2 regions of the Rhodococcus sp. G6(2025) genome follow, and region 1 is predicted to be linked to the other one. Evidence: riboswitches for the same ligand, from Rfam matches in the RefSeq annotation. Region 1 holds a riboswitch; the other holds the start of a gene.
What was found. Region 1 has a riboswitch for glycine ahead of ACLIVD_RS33325 (DUF5058 family protein). Riboswitches for the same ligand answer to the same signal wherever they lie in the genome.

Region 1 (7,363 bases):
TGCACACCGTGTGCCAGGAAGCGGGATGTCCCAACATCTTCGAATGCTGGGAGGACCGAGAGGCGACCTTCCTCATCGGCGGAAGCCAGTGCACCCGGCGGTGCGACTTCTGCCAGATCGACACAGGCCGCCCCGCCGCACTCGACCGGGGCGAACCCAGGAGGGTCGCCGAGTCGGTGCAGACCATGGGCCTTCGGTACGCCACCGTCACCGGGGTTGCCCGCGACGATCTGTGGGACGGCGGCGCCTGGCTGTACGCGGAGACGGTCCGGCAGATTCACGAACTGTGCCCGGGCACTGGCGTCGAACTGCTGATCCCCGATTTCAACGCCGATGCCGCGCAACTACGCAAGGTGTTCGACACCCGCCCGGAAGTACTCGCGCACAATGTGGAGACTGTTCCCCGGATATTCCGTCGTATCCGCCCTGCCTTCACGTACGAGCGGTCCCTCGAGGTGATCACACGGGCTCGGGAGGACGGCCTGATCACCAAGTCGAACCTGATCCTCGGGATGGGGGAGACCACGGACGAGGTGATTCAGGCCCTCCGGGACCTGCACGCGGCCGGCTGCCAGTTGATCACGATCACGCAGTATCTGCGGCCGTCGGCCCGGCACCATCCGGTGGCACGGTGGGCGACGCCGGACGAGTTCGTCATGCTCGACGGGATCGCCCGCGAGATCGGCTTCCTCGGCGTCCTGTCCGGTCCGCTCGTGCGCTCCTCCTATCGGGCCGGCCGCCTCCACGCGGAGGCCGTCGCCGCAACCGCAGTTCACTGAACCCCACCCTCTTCCGTTCCAGCAAGGAGTTCCCATGTCCCACCGATCTGCAGATGTCGTCATCCTCGGCGGCGGTTCCGGCGGCTACGCGGCCGCCATCCGCTCGGCCGAACTGGGCCGTTCGGTCATCCTCGTCGAGGAGAACGAACTGGGCGGCACCTGCCTGCATCAGGGGTGCATTCCGACGAAGGCGCTGCTGCACTCCGCCGAGGTCGCGGACAGTGCCCGCACCGCCTCGCAGTTCGGTATCGACGTCACGTTCGACGGTGTCGACCTCGAGAAGGTCCTGAGCTACCAGAACACCATCGTCACCCGACTGCACAAGGGACTGCAGGGCCTCGTCGACTCGTACGGCATCACCGTCGTCAACGGCCGCGGCCGGTTGGTCGGACCCAACGGAGTGGAGGTCGACGACGAGCTGATCACGGGCGGCGCCGTCGTCCTGGCAACGGGGTCGTCGCCGAAGACGCTGCCCGGCATCGGCATCGGTGGCCGGGTCGTCACCAGCGACCAGGCTCTCGTGTTGCCGTTGGTCCCCAAGAAGGCGATCATCCTGGGCGGCGGCGTCATCGGCGTCGAATTCGCCAGTGTCTGGGCGTCGTTCGGCGCGTCGGTGACGATCGTCGAGGCGATGCCACGGCTGGTGCCGAACGAGGACGAGACGATCTCCAAGTACCTCGAGCGGGCATTCCGCCGCCGCAAGATCGCCGCGAAGACAGGTGTGCGGGTGACGGAGGTGACGCAGGACGAGGACGCGGTGTCGGTCACCCTCGACTCCGGCGACGTACTCGACGCCGACGTCGTGCTGGTCGCAGTGGGGCGCGGACCCAACACCGCGTCCATGGGGTACGAGGAGACCGGAGTGATGCTCGACAAGGGCTTCGTGGTGACCAGTGATCGACTGCGCACCACGGTCCCGAACGTCTTCGCGGTCGGCGACATCGTCCCCGGGCTCCAGCTGGCCCACCGCGGGTTCCAGCAGGGCATCTTCGTGGCGGAGGAAATCGCCGGGCTCCGTCCGGAGGTCATCGACGAGACCGGCATCCCGCGGGTCACCTACTCCCACCCCGAGGTCGCGTCCGTCGGGTTGACCGAGACCGCGGCCCGGGAGAAGTTCGGCGAGAACGTCGAGACCGTCACCTACGACCTCGCCGGCAACGGCAAGAGCCAGATCCTCAAGACGTCGGGGGCGGTCAAACTCGTGGTGGCGCCGACCGGGGTCGTCGTCGGCGTGCACATGGTCGGCGACCGAGTCGGTGAGCTGATCGGTGAGGCGCAGCTGCTCTACAACTTCGAGGTCGACGCCGCGCAGGCGGCGAAGTTCGTGCACGCCCACCCCACGCAGGGCGAGGCGCTCGGCGAGGCACTGATGGCAGTGGCCGGCAAGCCACTCCACGTCCACGGCTGACCCCCATGTGAGTGGCAAAGTGTGCTGGCGCACGCTTTGCCACTCACATGGGGTGTTCGGCATGCGAACGCGCACTGGCGATTTCCGACCAGGAACTGTTGTGAGTTAACACGCCGGAACGGTGAAGTCATGCTTTCGTAATACGTCTGCGGAACAGTACGTCTCGAGTCAGTTCGATTCGGAACCATCTCGATGGTTTCTCCCTATGAACCTGGCTGGAGAGTTCCGGGACCGTGTCCCGGGCGCCGAAGGAGCAAGTACCCACAAACTCTCAGGCACCAGGACAGTCAGGGTCGGGAACTCTGGAGAGCAGCGTGTCGGCTGTAACGGCACGTTCACCGACGGGGCACGATGACCACTCGCACGAGTGTGTCTCCAAACTCTCAGGTTACGGAACAGAGCGGGTGTCAGCCGAGGTGATCCACCGGATCACCCTCACATCGCTCGAGCAATCGGTTCACCGGTTGCTCACTCTCCCTGGGAGATCCATGAATGTGACTGCTAGTGGGGCATCCACGGACATCATGGCTGTCGCCAACTCGCCTGTTCTCTGGGTGGCCGTTGCCGGCATCTTCGTCGTCATCGTCGTGCAGTCGGCGATCTACATGACCGCGGTCCGCAAGGTGGCACCCGTCGCGGACATGTCGCCGGAAGACATGAAAGTCTCGTTCCGCTCCGGCGCCGTCTCGGCGATCGGACCGTCCCTGGCGGTCTGCCTCGTGGCGATCGCCCTGCTCGCCCTCTTCGGCACGCCCGCCGTCCTGGCCCGCATCGGCCTGATCGGTTCCGCCGCGTACGACGTGTCCGCGGCCAGCATCGCCGCCGACTCCATGGGCGCGAAACTCGGTACCGACACCTACACCCAGAACGTCTTCGTCGTCGCATTCTTCGCGATGAGCATCGGCGGCGTGATGTGGATGCTGTCCGCGCTCGTCCTCACCCCGCTGCTCAAGCGGGGTGACGCGAAGATCCGCACGGTGAATCCGGCGTTGATGGCGGTCGTTCCGTCCGCGGCCCTGATCGGCGCGTTCGCGTCGCTGGGCTTCCAGGAACTCACGAAGTCCAGCTATCACATCGTTGCGTTCGCCGCCTCCGCGGTCGCAATGGGGATCTGCCTGTTCGTGGCCCGGACGTCCGGCAAGGGCTGGCTCCGTGAATGGGGGCTGGGTATTTCGATCCTCGTCGCCCTCACCGTCACCTACCTGGTCACCTCCTGATTCACGACACGCACGGAAAGGACTTTTCGATGACTACCGACGAAGCCGTAACGGTGTCCACCGGCGCGCGTGAACTCGCCGAGTTCGACAAGACGACGTCCCGCTGGGGTCGTATCACGATGATCGTGGGGCTGCTCCTGTCGATCGGTGCGCCCCTGTACCTGGTGTTCTCGGGTGAGGTGGACGTCACCGCAGGCCAGTTGTGGACCGCGTTCGCCGCGGTGGCCGGGACATTCTTCATCATCTGGCTGGTCGAACCCCTGACCTATTTCCCCATCCTCGGCCCGGCCGCGATGTACCAGGCGTTCATGATCGGCAACATCGCGAACAAGCTGTTGCCGGCCGCGCTGATCGCGCAGACGAACATCGGAGCCAAACCGGGAACCAAGCGGGCCGAACTGGCTGCGGTCCTGGCGATCTGCGGCGCCGCGATGGTGCACCTCGTGTCCCTGGCTGTGTTCGTGGGGCTGCTCGGCACCTGGCTGATCAGCGTGATTCCCTCCGACATCGTGACCGTCACCCGTTCCTACATCCTTCCCTCGGTCCTGGGGGCGGTCCTCGTGCAGGCGATCGTGTCGATGAAGCAGCCCCGGGCCACGGTGGTCGCGCTGCTGGTGGCCGCGGTCGTCACGTTCGTCGTGGTTCCGGCGATGCCGAGCCTCGCGCTGTCGTCCACCGCCATCGCGGTGATCGTGACGGCGGTCCTCGCCTGGTTCCTGCGGAACAAGAACGACCAGAGCCCGGCCGAGCTCGCGACCATCGAGTAAGAATCGATACGCGGAGATATCTCACCTTCACCTGATTCGAAAGAAGGCTCCATGACCGACCTGCCGATCGCGCTCACCGACGAGCTGCGGACGAAGATGCACGACCTCTACTACCACCTGCACGCGCACCCGGAACTGTCCATGCAGGAACACAAGACCGCCGAGCTGATCCAGAGTTCCCTCGTCGCCCTCGGGATCGACACGTTCGTCTGCGGCGGCACCGGAGTGGTCGGTGTCCTGACCAACGGTGAGGGCCCCACGGTGGCCTTCCGCGCCGATTCCGATGGGCTGCCGATCGCGGAAGACACCGGCGTCGACTACGCCAGCGCCGCCACCGGACACCTCGACGACGGCACCGAGGTGCCGGTGATGCACGGCTGCGGCCACGACACACACGTGGCCACCCTGCTCACCGTCGCCGAACTGCTCGCAGGCGCGCGGGAGGCGTGGGCCGGAACGATCGTGTTCCTCTTCCAGCCCGGCGAGGAAACGGCCGCCGGGGCGAAGGCGATGGTCGAGGACGGCCTGTGGGACCGGGCACCCAAGCCGGAGATCGTTTTCGGGCAGCACGTCGGGCCGATGTTGGCCGGCACCGTGCACGTCACGAGCGGCGACGCGATGGCCATGGCCGATTCGCTGAAGGTCACCGTCTACGGCCAGGGTTCACACGGCTCCCAGCCGCAGGATTCGATCGACCCGATCATCCAGGGCGTCAACATGATCAACCGAATCCAGACCATTGTGTCCCGCGAAGTGCACCCCCTGAAGCCGGCGGTCGTCACGGTTGCGACGTTCCATGCGGGGCTGAAGGAGAACATCATCGCGGACCGGGCCGAGTTCACGATCAACGTGCGCACCCTCGACCCCGAGGTGCGTGAGCAGGTCAATGCCGCGCTGCGCCGCATCATCTACGCCGAGGCCGCCGCGTCCGGGGCGCCGAAGCCGCTGATCGAGGAGCTGTACACGTTCCCGCGCAACTACAACGATCCCGACGCCACCGCCGAACTCGTCGCCGAGCTGCAGAAAGTGCTGGGCGAGAACAACGTCACGCCGTCGTCTCCGATGATGGGCTCGGAGGACTTCGGTCTGCTCGCCGAGGCGATCGGTGTGCCGTCGGTGTTCTGGATGTTCGGTGGCCACACCGCGGAGACCCTCGAGAGCGGAAAGCCTGTGCCGGTGAACCACTCACCGTTCTTCGCCCCCGTCGCGGAACCCACCCTGTCCACCGGCGTCCAGGCGGCGATGACGGCGATCCTGTCGAAGGTCGGGATCTAGGCCCTCCGGGCCCGTGCGCCTTTCTGGTTGTTCCAGCAACCAGAAAGGCGCACGGGTGGCGGAGCCGCCTCAGTGGGTGGTCAGCGGCGCATCCGCGGTGGCGTCCCCGGCGTCCACGCCGGTCTTCTCGAACCGCAGTCGCGACACGGCGAGTCCGGCGAGGACGAAGGACACGGCCACGAGGATGTACAGCTGGGTGGGCGACCAGTCGCGGTCGAGGAGGGCGCCCGCGACGATCGGGGACGCGATGGCGCCGACGCGGCCGATGCCGATGCCCCAGCCGACGCCGGTGGCCCGGACGGCGGGCGAGTAGACCGACGGCGTGATCGCGTACAGCCCGGCGATGCAGCCGTTGGCGAAGACGCCGATCAGGGCGCCGAGCCCGAACGCGATGACGATGGACGCGGTGGCGGGAACGAAGACGACGAGCAGTACGCCCGCGATCGCCATGTAGGCGATGAGCACACGCTTCAGGGCGAAACGTGCGGACAGCGCCCCGAGCAGGGTGGCGCCGAAGATGCCGCCGAGGTTGAGGAGCACTCCGCCGGTGACGCCCTGGTTCGCGGACATGCCCGCCTCGACCAGCAGTTTCGGGGTCCAGCTGGTGACGAAGTAGAAGCCGAACATCGCCATGAAGAATGCGAACCACACCAGGAGTGTGCTGCGGCGGCGCTGCGGTGACAGCAGGACGCGCATCGCGAATCCGGCGTCGGCGGTGGCGGCGGCACGCGGTGCGGGCAGCTCGTTGAGTCGCGGCTGACCGACCCGCTGGGCGAAGGCATTGATCCGGTCGAGTGCGTTGGCCGGTCGCCGGACGAGCAGGAAGTCGATCGATTCGGGGAGCCGGGCGTAGACGACGGGGATGATGGCCGCCGTGCACAGTCCGCCGAACAGGAACACCGAGCGCCAGCCGAGCGAGTTCTGCAGGACGACGGCGATGATCCCGCCGAGGGTGGCGCCGACGGCGTAGCCGGTGGAGTTGAGACTCACCGCGAGCCCGCGCCAGCGGTTCGACGCGTACTCACTGGCGATGACGTTGCTGCTGGCGAGGATTCCGCCGATGCCGACGCCGGTGAGGGCGCGGAGCAGGCCGAGTTGCATCGCGTTCTGGCTGACCGCCGACAGCAGCATGCCCGTCGACGCGAGTGCCAGGCACAGCAGGATCATGGCGCGGCGGCCGATGGTGTCAGCCCACGGCGCCAGGAACAGCGATCCCGCGGCCATGCCGAACAGTCCGGCGCTGAGCAGGAGGCCGACGACCGAGCCGGACAGATCCCACTCCTGCGATACCGACTGGGCGGTGAACGCCATGACGAGGACGTCGAAGCCGTCGAGCACGTTGAGTAGACCGCAGATGGCGATGGCGCCCCATTGGTAGCGCGTCATCGGGCTGTTGTCGATGCGTTCGCGTAGGTCGAATTGCATGCGCGGGACCTGTTCTTCCTCGGAGGTGGGCTGTGATGTGGCTCACGACTCACCTACCGTGGCGGACGGGTCACTCGTTTCCAACTTCGCTTCCGAATGTCGGAATACAGAAGTGGCGGTTGCACGCGGTACTGGGCCATGATTTCTCTGTTGACAACTGGAAGGGTCCGGGCGACCGGCAGTGGGCGAAAGGTCCATGGATGTGACTGGCTCGGGTTTCGGTAATTCCTGGTCGGCGGAGCGGTTGTTCGCCGGGCCGGGCGAGACACGGGAGCGGCTACGCCGCACCGAGTGGGCGGCCACGCCGCTGGGCCCGGTCGAGACCTGGTCTGTCGAGTTGCGGGCGGCGGTACGCACGGTGCTGCCCTCCGAGGTCCCGATGTTGCTCTGGTGGGGTCCTGAGCTCGTGCAGATCTTCAACGACCCGTACACCCGGGTCCTCGGCGCCAAGTATCCCGCCGCGATCGGCGAACCCGGGGCGCAGTGCTGGGC
Region 2 (7,363 bases), 2.1 Mb from region 1:
TCGGCTCCGTGCTGGATCGACTCCGCCCCGATTTTCCTGATGTGACGATCTCGAAGATCCGATTCCTCGAAGCCGAGGGTCTCATCAGCCCCCAGCGCACTCCCTCGGGGTATCGGCGATTCTCGATCGCCGACTGTGAACGACTGCGCTACGTCCTCACTGCGCAGCGCGATCAGTATCTGCCGCTGAAGGTCATCAAGGAGCAGCTCGAGGCCATCGACAGAGGTGTGGCCACGGTCGGCGCAGGCGATTCTTCGCCGCGCCGGCCGCGCGCGCTCACGGTGGCCCCGGGCGAGGTGTCCCCGGAGGAGTTCCTCACCGACCGCGAGGTGCGGATCAGCCGCGACGATCTGATCGCCCGGGCAGGGATCGACGAGAAGTTCCTCGGCGAACTGACCCGCGGAGGCCTGGTCGTTCCCGGGCCGGCGGGATTCTTCGACGAGGACGCGGTGACACTGGCGCGCACCGCGAGGGCGATGTCCGAGTTCGGACTCGAGGTGCGGCACCTGAGGGCGTTCAAGCTGGCGGCCGACCGCGAGGCCGGGCTGGTCGCGCAGATCGCCGGGCCTGTCGCCAAGGGCCGCGACGCCGGCGCCCGTGATCGCGCCGAGGAGATGGTGCGCGAACTGGCCGCCCTGTCTCTGACGTTGCACACCTGCCTGGTGAAGTCGGCAGTCCGGGGTGCGCTCGATCGGTGAGGTGAACTCGCCGACCGTCCCCACTTCCCAACGACGCTGCGCTCGAACGGCTGTACGGTCGAAGAGCAGACACGAATCGAATAGAATCCTGGTACGGCATTGTGTGCCGCGGACGGACCATTGCAGGGTGGAGGCAGACGCGATGAGCGAAATGCACGTGATCGGAGTTCGTGTCGAGCAACCCCAAAGTCAACCTGTTCTGCTGTTGCGTGAAACCGACGGCGAGCGGTACCTGCCCATCTGGATCGGCCAGACCGAGGCCACCGCGATCGCACTCGAACAGCAGGGCGTCGAGCCTGCGCGTCCGCTGACCCACGATCTCATCAAGAACCTGATCGAAGCCTTCGGTCGCACCCTGAAGGAAGTTCGCATCGTGGACCTGCGCGAGGGCACGTTCTATGCCGACCTCGTGTTCGACCAGAACACCCGCGTCTCGGCCCGCCCGTCCGACTCCATCGCCATCGCACTGCGAATCGGGGTGCCGATCTTCGCCGAGGAAGCGGTACTCACGGAGGCCGGTCTGGTTATGCCCGACGAGCGCGAGGACGAGGTCGAGAAGTTCAAGGAATTCCTCGAGTCCGTGTCGCCGGACGATTTCAAGGCAACCGACGGCTAGTTTGCGCCGTCGGAAAAGCCTCGGGCGCGGAGTAACGGTTGAGGTTCCTCCGGCGCGTTGCGTTGACCCCGTCTCTTCGGAGTCATAGCGTTCAGTGCAGTGATTTTCTGCCCTGCAGATTGTATCGGGCGTACGCTGAGTAGGTTCAGGGTACGGACTTGCTCGATGTCACTGGTGGCGCTTGCGCCGCTCGATGTGCTGTGGCTGTGCCGCGGGCACTGGCGACGCGCGTCACAGGCGCACTGATCGTCGGGTTCAGTGCAACATGCGAGAGGGAGTAGTCAGTGGGAGATCGGCCGCAGGAGAATGCGCTGAATCTTGCGCCCGGCGACAACGTTGCCGAGTCCGAATTCAGCTCCGAGGAGATCCAACCGGGCCTCTTCCCGGACGATTCCGTGCCCGACGACCTCGTCGGATACCGCGTCCCCATCGCCTGCCAGATCGCGGGAATCACCTACCGGCAGCTCGATTACTGGGCTCGCACGTCGCTCGTCGTGCCGTCCATTCGTGGCGCAGCAGGTTCGGGCAGCCAACGGCTGTACTCGTTCAAAGACATCCTCGTCCTCAAGATCGTCAAGCGTCTGCTCGACACCGGAATATCCTTGCAGAACATCCGAGTGGCCGTCGACCACCTCCGTAAGCGCGGAGTGCGGGACTTGGCCAAGATCACACTTTTCTCGGATGGGACCACGGTCTACGAGTGCACGTCCCCCGAAGAGGTCGTCGATCTGCTCCAGGGCGGGCAGGGTGTCTTCGGTATCGCGGTGAGCGGTGCGATGCGCGAACTGACCGGCACCATCGCCGATTTCCCGGCCGAGCGCGCCGATGGCGGCGAGAGCGAACAGAGCCCCGAGGACGAACTGGCGTCGCGGCGCAAGAACCGCGCGAGCCGCAAGACGGGCTAGCCCGCATCCATCGGAGCGCGGCGCTGCCTGCGCCGCCATCTGCAGCCGTGACATAGACTGGCGGTGCGTCGACGCCGTGCGGGAGAGTTCCGGGCACCGCAAGCACAGAAACATCGTGTGTGCGGGAGTTCGGGCGCCGAAGGAGCAACACCTCCCCGTCAATCTCTCAGGCAGACAGGACCGTGCGGGCTCCGACGTCTCTGGAAAGCGGTGGGAGCACCCACCCGCCCACGGGGAAAGGGCCGTCTTCACACCCGAACGACGGTACCGAATCTCTCAGGCGCTCGATTCGAGCAGGCGACAGAGGGGGAGGGACGTTCCGCTACGCGGGGCGTGTCCTGATCCTCCGAACTGCTTGGGAGTTGTCGTGATCGACGCTGGAAGCCGTACATTCGCCGATCGTCATGTCGGCCCGAACGCTGCGGAACTCGCGCACATTCTCGAACTGGTCGGAGCCGATTCGCTCGACGACCTCGCGTCGAAGGCCGTCCCCGCCGTCATCCTGGACGGGGTGACGGGCGGCATCGCCGACGGCCTCGACGCGCTGCCTGCACCGGTGTCCGAGCACGAAGCGCTCGCCGAACTGTCCGCACTCGCCGCGCAGAACACCGTGGCGACGTCCATGATCGGTCTCGGCTACTACGACACCCTCACCCCGCCGGTGCTGATCCGGAACATCATCGAGAACCCGGCCTGGTACACGGCCTACACGCCGTACCAGCCCGAGATCAGCCAGGGCCGCCTCGAAGCGCTCCTCAACTTCCAGACGATGGTCGCCGACCTGACCGGCATGGAGGTCGCCAACTCGTCGATGCTCGACGAAGCCACCGCCGCCGCCGAGGCGATGACGCTGCTGCGCCGGGCGAGCAAGAGCAAGTCCCCGCGGTTCGTCGTCGACGCCGACCTGTTCCCGCAGACGCTGGCCGTCGTCGAGACCCGGGCCGAGCCGCTCGGCATCGAGATCGTGGTGGCCGACCTGTCCGCCGGCCTTCCGGACGGTGACTTCTTCGGCGTCCTCGCGCAGATGCCTGGCGGGTCCGGCCGCATCGTCGACTACACCGACGTGATCGCCGCCGCCCACGAGCGCGGCGCACTGGTCGCGGTCGGGGCGGATCTGCTGGCACTCACGCTCCTCACCCCGCCCGGCGAGATCGGGGCCGACGCCTGCTTCGGCACCACCCAGCGGTTCGGTGTCCCCATGGGCTTCGGTGGCCCGCACGCCGGTTACCTCGCCGTGCACACCAAGCATGCACGTCAGCTCCCCGGCCGTCTGGTGGGCGTCTCCGTCGATGCCGACGGTGACAAGGCGTACCGGCTGGCGCTGCAGACCCGCGAGCAGCACATTCGCCGCGAGAAGGCGACGTCGAATATCTGCACCGCTCAGGTGCTGCTGGCGATTCTGGCGGCCATGTACGCCAGCTACCACGGCGCCGAGGGACTGAAGGCGATCGCCCTGCGCGTGGCGAACACGGCGCACTCCCTGGCCGCCGCGCTCCGCAGGACCGGGGCTGTCGTCGTCCACGAGCACTTCTTCGACACGATCCTCGTTCGAGTCGCCGGCCGAGCCGCGGACGTGGTGGCGAAGGCGAAGGACGCCGGCATCAACCTGCGGTTCGTCGACGCGGATCACGTCGCCATCGCGTGTGACGAGGCCACCACTGCCGACGACGTCGCCCAGGTGCTGGCGGCGTTCGGCGGCGAAGGCGCCGTGACCGAGGAAGCGGGCACGTCCGTCCCCGACGCGCAGCTCCGCGGATCCGACTACTTGCAGCACGAGGCGTTCACCCGGTATCGCACCGAGACGGCGATGCTGCGCTACCTGCGGGCGTTGTCCGACAAGGACATCGCACTCGACCGCAGCATGATCCCCCTCGGTTCGTGCACGATGAAGCTCAATGCCACCGCCGAGATGGAAGCGATCACCTGGCCCGCGTTCGCCGGACTGCACCCGTTCGCGCCGACCGGGGACACACCGGGAATCCTCCGCATCATCAAGGACCTCGAGAACTGGCTCGTGGCCGTCACCGGCTACGACGCGGTCAGCCTGCAGCCGAATGCCGGTAGCCAGGGCGAGTACGCGGGGCTGCTCGCGATCCGTAACTACCACCTCAGCCGCGGAGACGACCACCGCGACACCTGCCTCATCCCGTCGAGCGCCCACGGCACCAACGCCGCATCCGCGGTCATGGCCGGGATGCGCGTCGAGGTCGTCGCCTGCCGCCCGAACGGTGACGTGGATCTGGACGACCTGCGGGCGAAGATCGCCGACCATGCCGAGCGCCTCGCGGCGATCATGATCACCTACCCGTCCACACACGGTGTGTACGAGCACGAGATCGCCGACATCTGCGCCGCCGTCCACGACGCCGGCGGCCAGGTGTACGTCGACGGCGCCAACCTCAACGCCCTGGTCGGCCTGGCCCGTCCCGGCCGGTTCGGCGGCGACGTGAGCCACCTCAACCTGCACAAGACGTTCTGCATCCCGCACGGTGGCGGTGGCCCCGGCGTCGGTCCGATCGGTGTGCGGTCCCACCTCACGCCGTTCCTGCCCGGACATCCGCTCGCACCGGAACTCGGCACAGCCGGACCGATCTCCGCGGCCCCCTACGGCAGTGCGTCGATCCTCCCGATCACGTGGGCGTACATCCGGATGATGGGCGCCGTCGGGCTGCGCCGCGCAAGCCTGACCGCCATCGCCTCGGCCAACTACATCGCGCGCCGCCTGGACGAGTACTTCCCGGTCCTCTACACCGGCGAGGGGGGAATGGTGGCACACGAGTGCATCCTCGACCTCCGGCCGATCACCAAGGACACCGGTGTGACCGTGGACGACGTCGCAAAGCGCCTCGCCGACTACGGTTTCCACGCACCGACGATGAGCTTCCCGGTGGCGGGCACCCTGATGGTGGAGCCCACCGAGAGCGAGAACCTCGAAGAGATCGACGCCTTCTGCGAGGCGATGATCGCGATCCGCGCCGAGATCGACCGCGTGGGCGCGGGGGAGTGGCCGGTGGACGACAACCCGCTGCGCGGTGCCCCGCATACGTCCGGTTGCCTGGTCGCGGAGTGGAACCACCCCTACACCCGTGAGACAGCGGTGTTCCCCCGAGGCAAGGCACGGCCGAAGGTGTGGCCGGCGGTGCGGCGCATCGACGGTGCACACGGCGACCGCAATCTCGTGTGCTCCTGCCCGCCGATCTCCGCATTCGAAGACGCCTGACACAGCCGATGCCCGTCCCGCTCACGCGGGGCGGGCATCGCTCGCTCAGTCCTCGCGCACCAGCTCGAGGATCGTGATCTCCGGTGGGGCGCCCACCCGCACGGGCGGACCCCACGTGCCCACACCGCGGGTCGTGTAGAGGACGGTGTTTCCGATGCGGTCCAGTCCCGTCACCGACGGCTGCTGCAGCGGCACCAGATAACGCAGCGGCCACATCTGCCCGCCGTGCGTGTGCCCCGACAGTTGCAGGTCGACACCGAGGTCGGACGCTTCCAGTGCCTGCCGCGGTTCGTGCGCGAGCAGCACGACGAACGTCGACGGGTCGCGTCCGGCGAGCGCGGCCGGAAGGTCGGGTTCGTACGGGGCCGGCGAGGAATAGTCGTGGATGCCCGCGACGTCGAGGGTGGCGCCGCCCCGGGTGATCGTCGCGCGCTCGTTGCGCAGCGTCCGGATGCCCAGCCGGTCCCACACATCCAGCCAGCGACCACCGTCGTCGGCGTAGAACTCGTGATTGCCGCTGACACCGAACACCCCGAGCGGGGCCTCGAGGTCGCCGAGCGGTTGCAGATCGGGCGACACCTTGGCGACGGTCCCGTCGACCAGATCGCCCGCGATCGCGACGAGATCCGGCTGCTGCGCGTTCACCAGGTCGACGACCCGCCGGGTGAAATCCACTCCCCGCGCCGGGCCGACGTGAAGGTCGGACACGAGCGCCACACGCACACCGTCGAACTCGGCGGGCAGACGCTTCAGCGGCACCCGAACCCGCACGATCCGTGGCCGGGCGGCCTCCGACACCCCGTAGCCGGCGGCGCCGACGGCACCCACCACCACGACGGCGGTGGCGATGCGCAGGCTTCGCCGCCGCGACAGATCGACCTGTTCGTCGTTCCCGGTGCCGCGCAGGCGGCCGAACAGCCGCGTCAGCAGCGACGCCAACGCGACCAGGAGAAGCCCGAGCACCAGATAGAACATAGCGCCGAGCCACACCCAGCCCACCCATCCCGGGGGACGCGCCCATCCCGGATCGAAGGCTTCGCCGCTGCCGACGCCGATGACCGCGAGAACCCACAGGACCACGAGGGTCACGTCGACGACCACCGACCAGGGCCGGCCCAGCCCGGTGGCCCGCACGAGTCGCCGATGGAGCCACCATGTGACGAGTGCGAGGAAGACCGCGAAGACCAGGAGCCTCGTCACGACAGCAACTTGCTGATCGCGGTCGGCAGTGCCGCTCCGTCCGAGGACGCGACCTTCTCCAGCGACCCGCCGGTGCGATCGGCCAACGCCTGCAACGTGTTGAGGTCGGAGTTCTCGCCGATCGTCACCACGTCGATGCGCACCGGCTTCGACGTGCTCGAGGCCGCAGCGATGGCGGACAGCAGATCCGCGCGGGCAACGGAGTCGTCGTTGGCCCCGTCGGTGACGAGCAGCACCGAGTTGGTGCGGCCCGGCGTGTATCCGTCCACCGCGCTCTTGTAGGCCGCTTCGAGCGACGTGTACGTCGAAGACCCGGTGGCGGGTGTCGCCTTGGCGAGCCGGGCGTCGAGTGCCTGCCTGCGGGTGCCCTCCGTGAAACCGCCCGCCGAGAGGGGACCGGTCGCGACCACGGTCGTGTACGGCCGCGACCCGTCGAGCGTCGTGCTGTACTCCCACAGCCCGAGGTTCGACGAGTCCGGAGAACGGTCGACGTGGGCTGTGAGCGCTGCCGTCGTGTTCGCGAGGCGCGTCGCCGTCCCCTCGCGCTCTCCCATCGAGCTGGAAACGTCGAGCAGGACGGTGGAGGTGCGGGGGGTGATCGGATTCCGGATCACCTGCATCAGCTCGGCCGCAGCGGCCGCATCGGCGGGAACGAGGGTGGATTCGAAACCGGGAAAGGCCAGCGCGGTGTCGTCGGGCCGGGCGAGTCCCTCGACTCGGAACC

Region 2: linked by a shared signal. The riboswitch ahead of gcvP (aminomethyl-transferring glycine dehydrogenase) and the one ahead of ACLIVD_RS33325 (DUF5058 family protein) in region 1 are both predicted to bind glycine.

Annotation. Positions count from the first base shown of each region.
Region 1 is NZ_CP179750.1:7,191,718-7,199,080, reverse strand. Features, by position in the region: gene lipA (lipoyl synthase) at 1-779, shown strand, start outside; gene lpdA (dihydrolipoyl dehydrogenase) at 814-2,187, shown strand; glycine riboswitch at 2,393-2,484, shown strand; glycine riboswitch at 2,488-2,588, shown strand; gene ACLIVD_RS33325 (DUF5058 family protein) at 2,676-3,404, shown strand; gene ACLIVD_RS33320 (hypothetical protein) at 3,434-4,171, shown strand; gene ACLIVD_RS33315 (amidohydrolase) at 4,223-5,446, shown strand; gene ACLIVD_RS33310 (MFS transporter) at 5,516-6,871, opposite strand; gene ACLIVD_RS33305 (response regulator) at 7,068-7,363, shown strand, end outside.
Region 2 is NZ_CP179750.1:5,095,783-5,103,145, reverse strand. Features, by position in the region: gene ftsR (transcriptional regulator FtsR) at 1-698, shown strand, start outside; gene ACLIVD_RS23390 (bifunctional nuclease family protein) at 841-1,314, shown strand; gene ACLIVD_RS23385 (MerR family transcriptional regulator) at 1,599-2,219, shown strand; glycine riboswitch at 2,289-2,412, shown strand; gene gcvP (aminomethyl-transferring glycine dehydrogenase) at 2,587-5,439, shown strand; gene ACLIVD_RS23375 (metallophosphoesterase) at 5,485-6,639, opposite strand; gene ACLIVD_RS23370 (substrate-binding domain-containing protein) at 6,636-7,363, opposite strand, start outside.